Regions from separate parts of the Sporolactobacillus sp. KGMB 08714 genome, predicted to be linked through region 2. Evidence: riboswitches for the same ligand, from Rfam matches in the RefSeq annotation. Region 2 holds a riboswitch; each other region holds the start of a gene.
What was found. A riboswitch is a leader RNA that binds a small molecule or an ion and turns the genes downstream of it on or off. The one in region 2 is predicted to bind S-adenosylmethionine.
Positions count from the first base shown of each region.

Region 1: it holds a riboswitch for S-adenosylmethionine, as region 2 does, so the genes downstream of both, Q6A92_RS11720 (sulfate ABC transporter substrate-binding protein) here and Q6A92_RS17745 (methionine ABC transporter ATP-binding protein) in region 2, are expected to answer to the same signal.
Region 3: it holds a riboswitch for S-adenosylmethionine, as region 2 does, so the genes downstream of both, metE (5-methyltetrahydropteroyltriglutamate--homocysteine S-methyltransferase) here and Q6A92_RS17745 (methionine ABC transporter ATP-binding protein) in region 2, are expected to answer to the same signal.
Region 4: it holds a riboswitch for S-adenosylmethionine, as region 2 does, so the genes downstream of both, Q6A92_RS15745 (methionine ABC transporter ATP-binding protein) here and Q6A92_RS17745 (methionine ABC transporter ATP-binding protein) in region 2, are expected to answer to the same signal.

Region 1 is NZ_JAUUBW010000023.1:199,156-202,364, forward strand. It holds gene cysT (sulfate ABC transporter permease subunit CysT) at 1-776, opposite strand, end outside; gene Q6A92_RS11720 (sulfate ABC transporter substrate-binding protein) at 817-1,878, opposite strand; SAM riboswitch class I at 2,294-2,389, opposite strand.
Region 2 is NZ_JAUUBW010000056.1:79,308-82,516, reverse strand. It holds gene sdhB (succinate dehydrogenase iron-sulfur subunit) at 1-179, shown strand, start outside; gene Q6A92_RS17750 (helix-turn-helix domain-containing protein) at 315-539, shown strand; SAM riboswitch class I at 1,196-1,318, shown strand; gene Q6A92_RS17745 (methionine ABC transporter ATP-binding protein) at 1,527-2,549, shown strand; gene Q6A92_RS17740 (methionine ABC transporter permease) at 2,546-3,209, shown strand, end outside.
Region 3 is NZ_JAUUBW010000067.1:124,044-127,252, forward strand. It holds gene Q6A92_RS18690 (globin-coupled sensor protein) at 1-1,021, opposite strand, end outside; SAM riboswitch class I at 1,331-1,447, shown strand; gene metE (5-methyltetrahydropteroyltriglutamate--homocysteine S-methyltransferase) at 1,569-3,209, shown strand, end outside.
Region 4 is NZ_JAUUBW010000040.1:3,308-6,516, forward strand. It holds gene Q6A92_RS15735 (SDR family NAD(P)-dependent oxidoreductase) at 1-470, shown strand, start outside; gene Q6A92_RS15740 (iron-containing alcohol dehydrogenase family protein) at 537-1,652, shown strand; SAM riboswitch class I at 1,702-1,808, shown strand; gene Q6A92_RS15745 (methionine ABC transporter ATP-binding protein) at 1,923-2,966, shown strand; gene Q6A92_RS15750 (methionine ABC transporter permease) at 2,959-3,209, shown strand, end outside.

The DNA of each region.
Region 1 (3,209 bases), on a different contig from region 2:
GACAGGACAAGCATGACTAACGCCACCGATGTTGCGCCGTTGTAATCGAATTCTTCCAGTTTTGTCATGATCACAAGGGGAGCAATTTCCGTTTTAAAAGGCATGTTGCCCGAGATGAAAACAACCGATCCGTATTCTCCGAGCGCGCGCGAAAAAGCAAGGGCAAAACCGGAAAACGCGGCCGAACGAATGTGGGGAAAAACTACATGAAGTAAAGTCTGCCAGCGACTGGCCCCCAGAGTCGCAGAAGCTTCTTCGTCCGCTTTATCTAAATTTTGAAGCACGGGTTCGACAATCCGGACAACAAACGGCATGCCGATTAAAATCAGGGCAACGATAATTCCGAGCGGTGTATAAGAAACTTTAAACGGAAGCAGTCTGCCGATCCAGCCGTTCGTTGAATAAAGCGTGGCAAGCGTAATGCCGGCTACCGATGTCGGCAGGGCGAAAGGCAGATCGAGAAGACCGTCGATCAGTTTCCTTCCCGGGAAAGAATAACGAACCAGAACCCAGGCAGTCGGAACGCCGAGCACCAGATTAATGAAGGCGGCGATCAATGACGTTGTAAAACTGAGCTCAAAGGAGGCGACGACGACAGGCTGCCTGATTTCATTCAAAAAACCGTTCCACCCTAATTGCGATGTGTAAATAAAAATCATCGACAGGGGGATCAGAACCAGCATGGAGAGATAGGCTAAGGAAAGCCCCATCGACAGGCCGAAACCCGGAATAATCTGCCTTCTGTTTGATTTTGTTTTTGTACGCAAACGAATCATGGGCATGGCTTCTTCATCCTTCGTTGAATTTCAAATATGTTTAGCTTTTTCCGCTGTAGATCTGATCAAAGATGCCTCCGTCATCAAAAAACTTCTTTTGCGCCTTTTTCCATCCCCCGAATAGCGGATCGTCGATTTTCACAAGCGGAATGTTCGGATAAAGCTTTCGATAGTCGGCCAGTACGCTCTGATTGCGCGGACGGTAATAATTTTTGGCAATAACCTCCTGTGCCGGTTTTGTATAGAGATATTTTAAATAGGCCGTTGCAGCCGCTGTCGTTCCGTTTTTCTGGGCATTTTTATCGACAACGGAAACGGTCGGTTCGGTCAGAATGCTGACGGAAGGATAGACAATCTGGTACTTATCTTTTCCGCCGGGTTCATTAAGGCTCAGCAGAGCTTCATTTTCCCAGGCAATGAGCACATCGCCGACACCGCGCGTCGTAAATGTCGTCGTTGCGCCGCGTGCACCGGAATCAAGTACTTTGACATTGCTGAAAATGGATTTTAGAAATTGTTTATCCTTTGTCTGATCGCCGTTGTATTTTTTGTCGGCGTAGGCCCAGGCCGCCAGAAAGTTCCATCGCGCGCCGCCTGACGTTTTCGGATTAGGCGTGATGATGCCGATGCCTTTCTTTGTGAGGTCGTTCCAGTCTGTGATATGCTTTGGATTGCCTTTGCGCACAAGAAAAACAATGGTTGAAGTATAAGGCGCCGAATGGTCCGGAAGCCTGCTTTGCCAATTGGGCGAGATTTTATTTGTTGCCGCGGCAATGGAGTTGACATCGCCGGACAATGCCAAAGTCACGACATCGGCGTTCAGTCCGTCAATAACGGCTCTGGCCTGGGCGCCGGATCCGCCGTGGGACTGCTGGATGGTTACGGTCTGGCCGGTTTTCTTTTTCCAGTAGGAAGAAAATAGCTGATTGTACTGTTTATATAATTCTCGTGTCGGATCGTAAGACACATTCAGCAATTTAATGTTCTTTTTGGAAGATGATGACGACGTTGCGGAAGCGGAGGCGGAACCGCATGCCGATAAAACGAGCGATACTGCAATGAAAAGTGTGATCAGATGCCCCCTGTGTTTTCTAAGCCCCATGATGCCGACACTCCTTTTATTCTTATATGAAAACTTGGTTATCTGGCCGAAAAAACGAATCATTTACACCTGTGCAGCAGGAGAAAAGCAAATTCAATTTGAAGAACGGCTTTAGGTAAAGCTTTGAACCGATTACTGTATCCTGAATTTTCCGAATCGATGGCGGGATATCCATTTAACCTGGCTGTCAACCAGCCCCGCAGTGCTGTAAGGACGCCGCTGTTCGTCCTGACTGACAGAGATCCATCCTGTCCGAAAATTTATCACCTCCCCGGCTGAACAACGATGTCAGAGCTCTTTTTTCGATGGCTGCGAGTAAAAATGGATGAAGGTTTTCCTCTAAAAAGGCCATGTAAAAGCCGCTTGCCTATTCCGGAAAAATCGACTGAAGATAAAAAACTTTTGCAACAAATTGTCCTTATCTTCCAGATATCTGACGGAATGGCACCGTGCATTTTCATGCTGGTTGCCGGGCTTCGGCGGGCCGTCTCTCCGCTGCTTTTAATAAGATTATTCAGTTAATAATGGGTACATTGTAGCGCCGGTGAAAAAAGGAGTCAAAAAAGAAATTCGACATTTTTCGCATAACGAAACAGCGCCGATCATATCGGACTCCGGCCGTTGAACGGCTCTGACCGTGCAGCATCGGTACGACGGACGGCTTTTCCGGGAGGGATAAGACTTTCCGGAGGTAAAAGAAAAGGACTCTGTCAAATCCGAATTTATTGTCGATTTATGTCGATTAATCTTTACTGACCGTGCTAAAGTTCCGCCGACCGATCAGTCATTCGGAAAAATCCCCCGCTGTCAATATAAATAAAGTGTCGATTTGAATCGGCGAAAAAGTAGAGGAGAATTCCGCGGAAAATGCCAAAGAGAGGTTGCGATCCGGCCTTGCGGGTGTCGCTAAACAGCCGCCGCTTACTATCTTCTAATTCGTATCCCCGCGACGTATCCAATCGCCCGTCCGGTATGATATAAATCACGGCGATCCGGAGAACCGGGGGAGTGCGGAGTTCGAGTCCGGGGGTCGTCAGCCGAATCGGAGCGCCGCGCGAGCCAGGGATTATTCGCTGAATTCGATTGTCTGCCGTTCAGATCGGGGGAGCTGGCGGATGAATCGGAGTGCCGCGGGAGCCAGGGATTGTTCGCTGAATTCGATTGTCTGCCGTTCAAATCGGAGGAGCTGGCGGATGAATCGGGAGCGCCGCGGGAGCCCGGGGGTTATCAGCCGGATGGCGTATGTGCCGTTCAAGTCCGGAGGCCTGTCGGCGAGATACGGCCGCATCCGAGTAAACGACGAAACTGCTTCCGCTGCATGTCATTTTTGA
Region 2 (3,209 bases):
AAGCAGAACGGCTGCGGACCATTATGGGCAAGGGCGGAATCGAAGGCTGCGGTAACTCGCAGAACTGTGTCGAGGTTTGCCCGAAAGGCATTCCGCTGACGACATCGATTGCCGCCTTGAACCGGGCGACAATGGCGCAGTCTTTCCGGGACTTCTTCGGAAGCGACAATAATCAGTAATGGCACTTATTCGGACAGGATTTTATATCGGCTCTTTCTGAAAATCCCGCTCACGAATCATTTGCCGTTTTCATAAAATGTAGGGACTAAAAGCCTTCCCCGCCCGCTCTACTGCTGAGCAAGGAGGGGGAATTGTTGAAGGAAGAATACCATCGTCCAAAGCCGTTGCTGACGAAGAGGGAAAGAGAAGTCTTTGAATTGCTTGTTCAGGATAAAACAACCCGGGACATTGCCAAAGAACTCTTTATCAGTGAAAAAACCGTCCGCAATCATATCTCAAACACGATGCAGAAATTGGGTGTGAAAGGACGGTCCCAGGCGGTTGTCGAACTGCTCAGGCTCGGAGAATTAAAATTATAGCACTGGCCGGCTCCTGACAAAAGAGCCGGCTGTTGTTTCCCGGGGTGAACTGGAATATAGACAGATTCCGCGCCCGAATGTTATTAATCTCAAACTTTCCGGCGATTTCCTGCCATTGGATTAGGAAGGATTCCGGACTTATTTCCCCCGGGACGGATTTAATGAAAGTTCGATTGAAGGAGCCGTACCTGCGGCAGAAAACGGCTGCCGGAACAGAAAAACAATTTTATATCGTTTGCGACGGGCGATCGGAAAATGCGGACGGACCACAGGACCGATCGCCTTGTTTATAGGACGATCAAGGGTGCCGGCCGGATCTTATAAATGAAGTGATCCTCAGAGCAAAGACCGGCCAATAATCAGGGACCGATAACCCGTGAACGGTTTTCATTTCGCTGCGGCTGCTGGATGGCCGGCGACGTGCTGAGCGTATTCACGAGTTTTTTTATTTTGAAAAGCGGCATTTCCTGTTCTCAGATTTTTCAAACGCCGGAGGATCCCGCGTTAATTTATAAAGTTTCACAGCGGCAATGAATGAAGGAAAATTGCTGTACAGGTGTAAATATATAGTTTAAAATTTCAAACATTTTTCGACAGGTTGACACATCTATGATCAAGTGGTAAATTATTAACACGACAAATGAATAAGAAACAAACTCTTATCCAGAGTGGCGGAGGGACAGGCCCGATGACGCCCGGCAACCCCCAGATTTGACGTTTCGGCAAGTCTTGGAAGGTGCTAATTCCTGCAGAAAGATTGTTTTTCTGAAAGATGAGAGGGGTCTTCAGCCAAACCCTTCTCTTGAGGGTTTTTTTTATTTTTCGGAAACGTAAGGGGGGAGGGTTGCAAGCATTAGAAAAATTCTGATGCTGTTAAAGGCTGTCCTGAAAGAAAGTAGAATTTGTCGTTTTTATAACCCATTAAATACATCTGACTTTAATTCTTTGAAAATGGGTTAGAGGGCTTTTGAAAGCGGGGCAAAATGCTTGATTCGATTAACACATGTAAAGAAGATCTATCAAACAAGTGCCGGCCCGGTGAAGGCTTTAACCGATTTAAACCTTGAAGTCAAACAAGGGGAAATTTTCGGAGTGATCGGTTACAGCGGCGCGGGCAAGAGTACGTTGATTCGGCTGATTAACTTACTGGAGAAGCCGACGGAAGGGCGTGTTGAAGTAGACGGGCAAGTGTTGTCCGACTTGTCCGAGAAAGAACTTAATCGGAGGAGAAAACAAATCGGGATGATTTTTCAGCATTTTAATCTGCTCTGGTCGAGGACAGTTGCTGAAAATATCGCATTTCCGCTCGAACTGTCCGGGCTGTCCAAAGAAAAGCGTGAGAAGCGCGTCGATGAACTGATCCGGCTTGTCGGCCTGGAGGGAAGAGCGTCTTCCTATCCTTCCCAGCTCAGCGGCGGTCAGAAACAGCGCGTCGGTATCGCGCGTGCACTTGCCAATAATCCGGCGGTATTGCTTTGTGATGAAGCGACTTCCGCCCTCGATCCTAAAACGACCGATTCGATTTTGCAGCTTCTGTCGGATATCAACCGTTCGCTCGGTATCACCATTGTCGTCATCACTCATGAGATGCACGTAATCAACAAAATCTGCAATCGTGTGGCCGTTCTGAACAAAGGGAGCATTGTGGAAGAGGGAGCTGTTAAGGACGTCTTTCTGAACCCGCAGCAAGCGATCACGAAGGAGTTTGTCGGACAAGTGGAAGCTCCTTTACGAGAGCGGATCCGGATCGAAAAATTCCAGGCGGCCAATCCCGACGGCAAAATCGTGCAGCTTCTTTTTGACGGGAAAACCGATCAGCAGTCCGTCGTGGACAGGCTGTTTCATGATGAGGCGCTTCGTGTGACGACGATTGTCAGTGAACTGGCACCCTCACAAAAAGGTTTTTACGGGGCATTGATTCTCCTGATTAACGGCCGCCGGGATTCCGTTCAGGCCGCTATTGAACAAATCAGATCTGAACACGTGAATGTTGAGGTGCTGCCGTCATGAGTCAGCTTTTTCCAAATGTCGACTGGATGGGGATGTTGACGGCGACGGGTCAGACGGTCTATATGACGCTCGTTTCGGGAGTCTTTACCTTTATTTTCGGGGTTATTCTGGGACTTGTCCTCTTTTTAACTGCAAAGGGGGGCCTGTACGAAAATGCGATCGTCTATCGGATCACGTCATCCTTTGTCAATATCTTTCGTGCCATTCCGTTTATCATTCTGATCATTCTGCTTATCCCGCTCACCGTCCTGATTATCGGCACGATGATCGGTTCTTCCGCCGCACTGCCGTCCATTATCATCGGAGCGTCTCCGTTTTTCGCCCGGCTCGTTGAAATTGGTCTGCGTGAAGTGGACAAGGGAGTGATCGAAGCATCGCAATCCATGGGAGCGAGCAGGATGCAAATTATTTGGAAAGTCCTGCTTCCCGAGTCGATGCCGTCGATTATTTCGGGCATGACGGTCACGCTGATCGCTCTGGTCGGCAATACGGCAATAGCCGGAGTTGTCGGAGCCGGCGGGCTCGGCACAATGGCTTATAATGACGGATTTGAAGCAAACAATAATGATGTGACTTTTGTTGCAACAATATTTGTTCTGGTCATTGTTTTTATTGTCCAGATTATCGGCGATATTATCGTACGCCACGTGGATAAAAGAT
Region 3 (3,209 bases), on a different contig from region 2:
AAATCTGCACCATGGCATGATTGGTTTCTTCAGCCAGTCTTTTTATCTCCTGTGAGACGACGGCAAATCCCTTGCCGTACTCTCCCGCCCTGGCCGCCTCGATTGCCGAATTCAGAGCCAGTATGTTCGTCTGCTCCGAAATTTCTTTAACGAGAACGGTCACGCGGCCGATGGCCTGTGACGATTCTTCCAGTTTTCCGACCATCCTGCCCATTTCTTTAATGGAGTGATTGGCCGCCGTAACCTGAGAAAAAAGCCGTTCCAGCTGGGCCTGTCCCGCGGAAGCCTGTGTTTTGGCAGTCTGTGTCTCCCGGCTGCTTTCGGCCGAAGACTCCCTGACGAGTTGAAAATGTCCGGACAAAGCGCTGACCGTCTCCCCGGTCTGATCCGTCAGAGCCGTCAGACTGTCGCTGACGTGCGCTATGGCCGATCGGAGATCTTCCCGGCCTACTTCATATTCCCTCTTCAGGTTCTGTGAGTATTCCAGATCGTAAGCTTCAAGAACAATCTGCTGCTCAAAGCTGATGATCTTATCAATCGCCCGGACCATTCGCTCGACAGCAGAAATATCGCCGACCGTTCGGAAAACGATCCGGCACAGGCTGCTCTGCAGATTTTGAAAAGCTCCCATGTAGTAAGACGGACTCAGAGCAATCGTATAATGTATTTTTCCGACCCTGAGCCGCCTTTCAAGAAAGGATTCATCAATGATTCCTGAAAAGAGTTCCATAACATGTGCCGCCAGCGTCCGGCTCAGCTTTTCAACGGTGCTGTGCTGGTCGATCATTTGTTTCAGCGGCTCGATTTCATAGACACTGCCGTAGAAATCTTTTGCGATGACATTGATCTCTTTCTGCACAAAAGGCCGCAAGAGCTTCAGCAGCTGCAAATCTTCATTTGTCAGATCAAGCATTCTCAGTTTTTCAAGCACCTTGCCGTCTTTGACCGTGACAGAGACTTTCACGGACTTTGCCCTCTCCAGCCAGTCATCAACCGCTTCCTCACCTTTTTTAAAAAACACCCGGTCTCCCCCGCTTCCGTTCGCTCTTTAGTCCATGATCGGCACGCTGATCCATTCAGAATAGGCCTCACGATGGATTTATCTACATTATAACAAAACCGGTTATAACGGAACCTGGTGACTTTTAACGGATTTTCAAACAAATGTAAGGGTGCATGCTTTCTTTTCGAACAAGTTTTCTTTAAAACGGCCGAAGAAATTTACTCTGGAGATCCATCTGCCGATATCAAACCGTATCGGCCGTTTGCATTTTCAATTGACGCGGGAAATGTTTCGTGCTAAAATTTCTTTAAACTTCATTATGAAAGACTCTTATTGAGAGTGGCGGAGGGACTGGCCCAGTGAAGCCCGGCAACCTTTCAGTGAATTTGAAAAAGGTGCCAATTCCAGCAAAACTTCGATCAGCGGGGTTTTGAGAAATAAGAGGGTGCGGATGATCATTCAGGCCTCTCTGCCAAAGCTGGAGAGGTCTTTAATTTTTCCGCTTTTTTATTTCCCGCTCATAGATAAGGCTTCTTTCAAAGAAAGGAAACGGGAGGATGAGAGTATGGCAGAAGTGCTGAGTTCCAATCTTGGCTATCCGAGAATCGGTGAAAAACGGGAATGGAAAAAGGCCCTGGAGCAATTCTGGGCCGGCAAAATTTCAAAAGACGTCTTTCTTGCGACGGTTAAAAAGCTTCGCCTGAGTTATCTGAAAAAGCAAAAGGACCTGGGTGTAGATCTGATACCGGTCGGTGATTTCAGCCTTTACGATCACGTGCTTGATACGGCCGTATTATTCGGCCTGATTCCCGATCGCTTCAACAAGGGAGATAAAAAGATTCCGCTCGAAACCTATTTTTCTATTGCCCGCGGAGACAAAGAAGCAGAAGCTTCGGAAATGACAAAATGGTTCAATACCAATTATCACTATATTGTCCCTGAAATCAGCAATAAAACACGGCCTTTCATCACCGAAAACCGCCTGCTTACTCTGTTCAACGAAGCAAAAAACGAGCTCGATATTATCGCTAAGCCGGTGATTGTCGGTCCGGTCACTCTGCTCCGGCTGTCCAAGGGTTATGATCGCGATCATTTCAGGCCGCTTCTTGAATCACTGATCCCGCTGTACGTCCGGGTATTTAATGAACTGAAAGATGCCGGAGCCGAATGGGTGCAGATCGATGAACCGGTATTAGTCGGAACGCTGTCTCAGGAAGATCTGGAAGTATTCCGGGAAACGTATCGCTCGATCAGAAACGGTGTCCGCGGATTAAAGCTGCTCCTTCAGACTTATTTTGAAGCCATCGACGGCTACGAAGAAATCATCAAACTGCCGGTCGACGGCATCGGCCTCGATTTTGTTGACGGCAGAGAGGCGAACCTCAGCCTGCTTCAGACTGCCGGATTTCCGAAAGACAAAGTACTCGCGGCCGGCGTGATTGACGGACGCAACGTCTGGAAAACCGATCTGGCCGCGACGTTCGACCTTCTTTCCAAGCTGCTCGGTTACGTCGGCGGAAAAGATAAACTGTTTGTCTCACCGTCATCCAGCCTGCTGCATGTTCCTGTGACCGTCAGGAATGAAGCATCGCTCGATCCGCTATTAAAAAATGCGCTTTCGTTCGCCGATGAAAAACTGACGGAAACGGTCACACTTGTCAAAGGACTGAATTCGGGAAAAGCGGCAATCGAAGCAGACATCAGGAAAAGCCGGGACGACCTGCAGGCGCTGCAGCAGTCCGATCACCGCAACAACAAGAATGTACAGAGAGAACTGCGGCATCTCGGATCCGAATTGCCGTCGCGCCCGGGATCGTTCAGGCTGCGCCGGCAGATTCAGAAAGACGCTTTTCAACTTCCGATCCTTCCGACAACGACGATCGGAAGCTTCCCTCAGACCCCGGAGGTCCGACAGGCACGGCGCAATCTGCGCAAGGGCGAGTGGTCGGAAGAACAGTACAATCAATTTATCAAAGACGAAACAGGCAAATGGATTAAAATTCAGGAAAACATCGGCGTCGATGTGCTTGTCCACGGAGAATTCGAACGGAACGACATGGTGGAATATTTCGGCGAAAAACTGGCGGGATTCGCCTTTACACGCTTCGGATGGGTGCAGTCCTACGGCTCGCGCTGCGTCAAGCCGCCGCTGATTTTCGGCGACGTTGCCTGGCAAAAACCGATAACGGTAAAAGAAAGCGCCTAT
Region 4 (3,209 bases), on a different contig from region 2:
AAGATTGGGACCGAGTGATGGCTGTCAATGCCAAGGGAACTTATCTTGTTTCGCAGGCAGTTGCCCATCAAATGATTGACGGTAAAATTGAAGGCAGGATCATTAACATTGCGTCGCAGGCGGGGAAAAATGGATACCGCTGTATGGGCAATTATTGTTCTTCAAAACACGCCGTTCTTGGATTTACTAAGGTCATGGCGATAGAATTGGCCGCCAAACGCATTCTGGTTAATGCGATCTGTCCCGGCATCGTTGAAACGGGCATGAAGCACCGCGAACGCATCGACGGAGCAAAATTGAGGAAAATGACACCGGAACAAATTTATGAGGAGGACTGTTCACAAGTACCGCTCGGCCGGACGGCTAACCCATCCGATGTCGCCAATGTCGCACTTTTTTTGGCCAGTCCGTTGTCTTCCTACATGACGGGCCAGGCGATCAATGTAACGGGAGGAATGACGATGAATTAATTAACTGGCCGCCGTTCTTTGATTGCGTGTTCTTAACATTTTGCACAGTAAAGGAGTTCCTTGTTTATGTCTTTTCACTTGGTTTCCAGGATTGCACCGCAACAATATATATCGGAAAAGGGTGCATACGATTATCTGGCGGGAATTCTTAAGAAACTTTCTGTCAGGCGTGTTCTTTTTCTGCACGGTATAAAATCACTACATAAAGCCGCTCCCTATCTTCCCGATCTGGCCCAGGCCGGGATTGAAACTTTTGGCATGAGCTTTGGGGGCGAATGTTCTCCGCAAGAAATCGACAGGGTGATTCAGGCCATAAAAACCCACGATGCTGATCTGATCATCGGGCTGGGCGGGGGAAAGGTTATGGATACGGCAAAAGCCTCGGCGTATAAAGCAGGCAGGCTTCCGCTCGTTCTGATGCCGACCATGGCAAGTAACTGTGCGGCGTGGTCCGCACTTAGTGTGTTTTATAAAGATAACGGCGAATCGATCGGATTTCAGACTTTTCCCAATCAGTCGGCCCTTGTTCTTGTAGAGCCCCGAGTGATTCTCGATTCTCCGATTGAGTATTTTATTGCCGGCATCGCCGATACGCTGGCTAAGTGGTATGAGTCGAACGGTTTATTGGCAAAGGTTGATCAGAATCATCTTGCTATTCTGTATGCTCGTGAATCTGCTAAACTATGCCACGATATACCGCTCGAATATGCCGTTCAGGCCGTAGATGACATGAGGCAGGGAATTTTATCCAATGCCTGGAATACCGTGATGGAAACGAATATCATGGCCAGCGGTCTGGTCGGCGGTTTTGCAGACCAATATGGAAGTGCTACAGCGGCGCATTCTGTACATGATGCACTGACTTTTTTCCCTGAGACAAAGCCTATCCTGCATGGCGTCAAAGTCGCATACGGCATCATGGTTCAGCTGGCCCTTGAGGGAAAATGGGATGAAATTCGGCGCCTTCAGCCATTTTATCAAAAATTGAATCTGCCGATGAATCTGACCGATCTGCATCTTGGCACACGCCCTGAAAGCGACATTCGCCAGCTCGCTGCACGGGCAGTGAGCCCGGACAAAACGATCCATTTATTGCCGTATGAAGTGACTGCGGAGTCCGTCTTTTCTGCGATCAATCAGCTGGAAACGTTATCCGCACACAGGAAAGAGGGCAAAGCATAAGGGTTTCGTTAAAAAATTCACAGTAAATGCCGAAAACGAAATGAATGATTTCTTATCCAGAGTGGCGGAGGGACTGGCCCTGTGAAGCCCGACAACCAGCAAGTTTACTGTATGGTGTCAATTCCATGAACACGTAATGTGTCCAAAAGATAAGAAGAAGCAGGACAAGTCTTCTTTATCTTTAGACTTGTCCTTTTTATATCATTTCATGATGTCAGAAAGGCATAAAATGCCCTGCTCCGCAGCCATGAGAAGAAGGGGATGAATACAATGTCGGAAATAATACGTACGGAGAATATGGCCAAAGTCTTTACGGACGGTAAAAAGGCACACACGGTATTAAGAGATGTCAATCTCTCGATAGAAAAAGGAGATATTTTTGGAATCATCGGGTACAGCGGGGCCGGGAAATCAACTCTTGTCAGGTGTTTCAATGGTATCGAAAAACCGACAAGGGGAAATGTATTTTTTGAGGACAGAAGCATCGTTGGGTTAAAAGCGAGTGAACTAAGAACGATTAGAAGAAAAATCGGCATGATCTTTCAGCAGTTCAATCTGATGCCGTCAAGAACTGTTTTCGATAATATAGCCCTCCCTTTGAAACACAGCGGCCTGACAAAGAAAGAGACGAGTAAGAGAATTAAAGAATTGCTGCAGCTTGTCTCATTGCCGGATAAAGAGGATTCCTATCCGGCTCAGCTGTCCGGCGGCCAAAAGCAGCGCGTCGCGATCGCCCGAGCGCTGGTTAATCAACCTAAAGTCCTTCTGTGCGACGAAGCAACCAGTGCATTAGATCCGAAAACAACAAAATCAATCCTTTATTTATTGAAGAAATTAAATGAAGAACTGGGATTGACTATCGTTGTCATTACTCATGAAATGTCGGTGGTTAGAGAAATATGCCATAAGGTCGCCGTTCTTGATAAGGGAAAGATATTGGAAGAAGGAGATGTATACACTGTCTTTTCGAACCCGCAGGAAAAGCTGACTCAGTCGTTTATTGAGACGACCTCGACTCTGGGAAACGTGAAGGAGTTAATTAAAGCGAATTCCCCCGTTGTAAAATTGCAGCCGGGACAGTTGCTGCTTAAAATCAGTTATTCTGCAGACAGTGTTTCTGAACCCTTAATTTCATATATTTCAAGGCAGTATAACGTTGATGCGGATATTATTGCCGGAGATGTCCAGATCCTGAGCGATCATCCATTGGGAGGATTGATCATCATCTTAAGCGGTCAAAAAACGGATATCGATCATGCTACTCACTATCTGGAGAAAAAGCATGTAGCGATTGAGGTGCTTAATCATGGATAAAATCGTGCAATTTCTATTGCCTAATGTATCTCAGGTGCTTGATGAATTTTATCTCTCGATCGTGCAAACGCTGCAGATGATTCTCCTATCGGGAGGAATATCCTTTGTGCTCAGTCTGTTCATAGGTATTGTTCTCGTATCCACAAAAAAAGACGGAATTTTGGAGAATACGTTTGTTTTTAACGTTTTTGATAAGCTGATTAATCTTTTTCGTTCCATTCCGTTTATTATTTTGATTGCTGC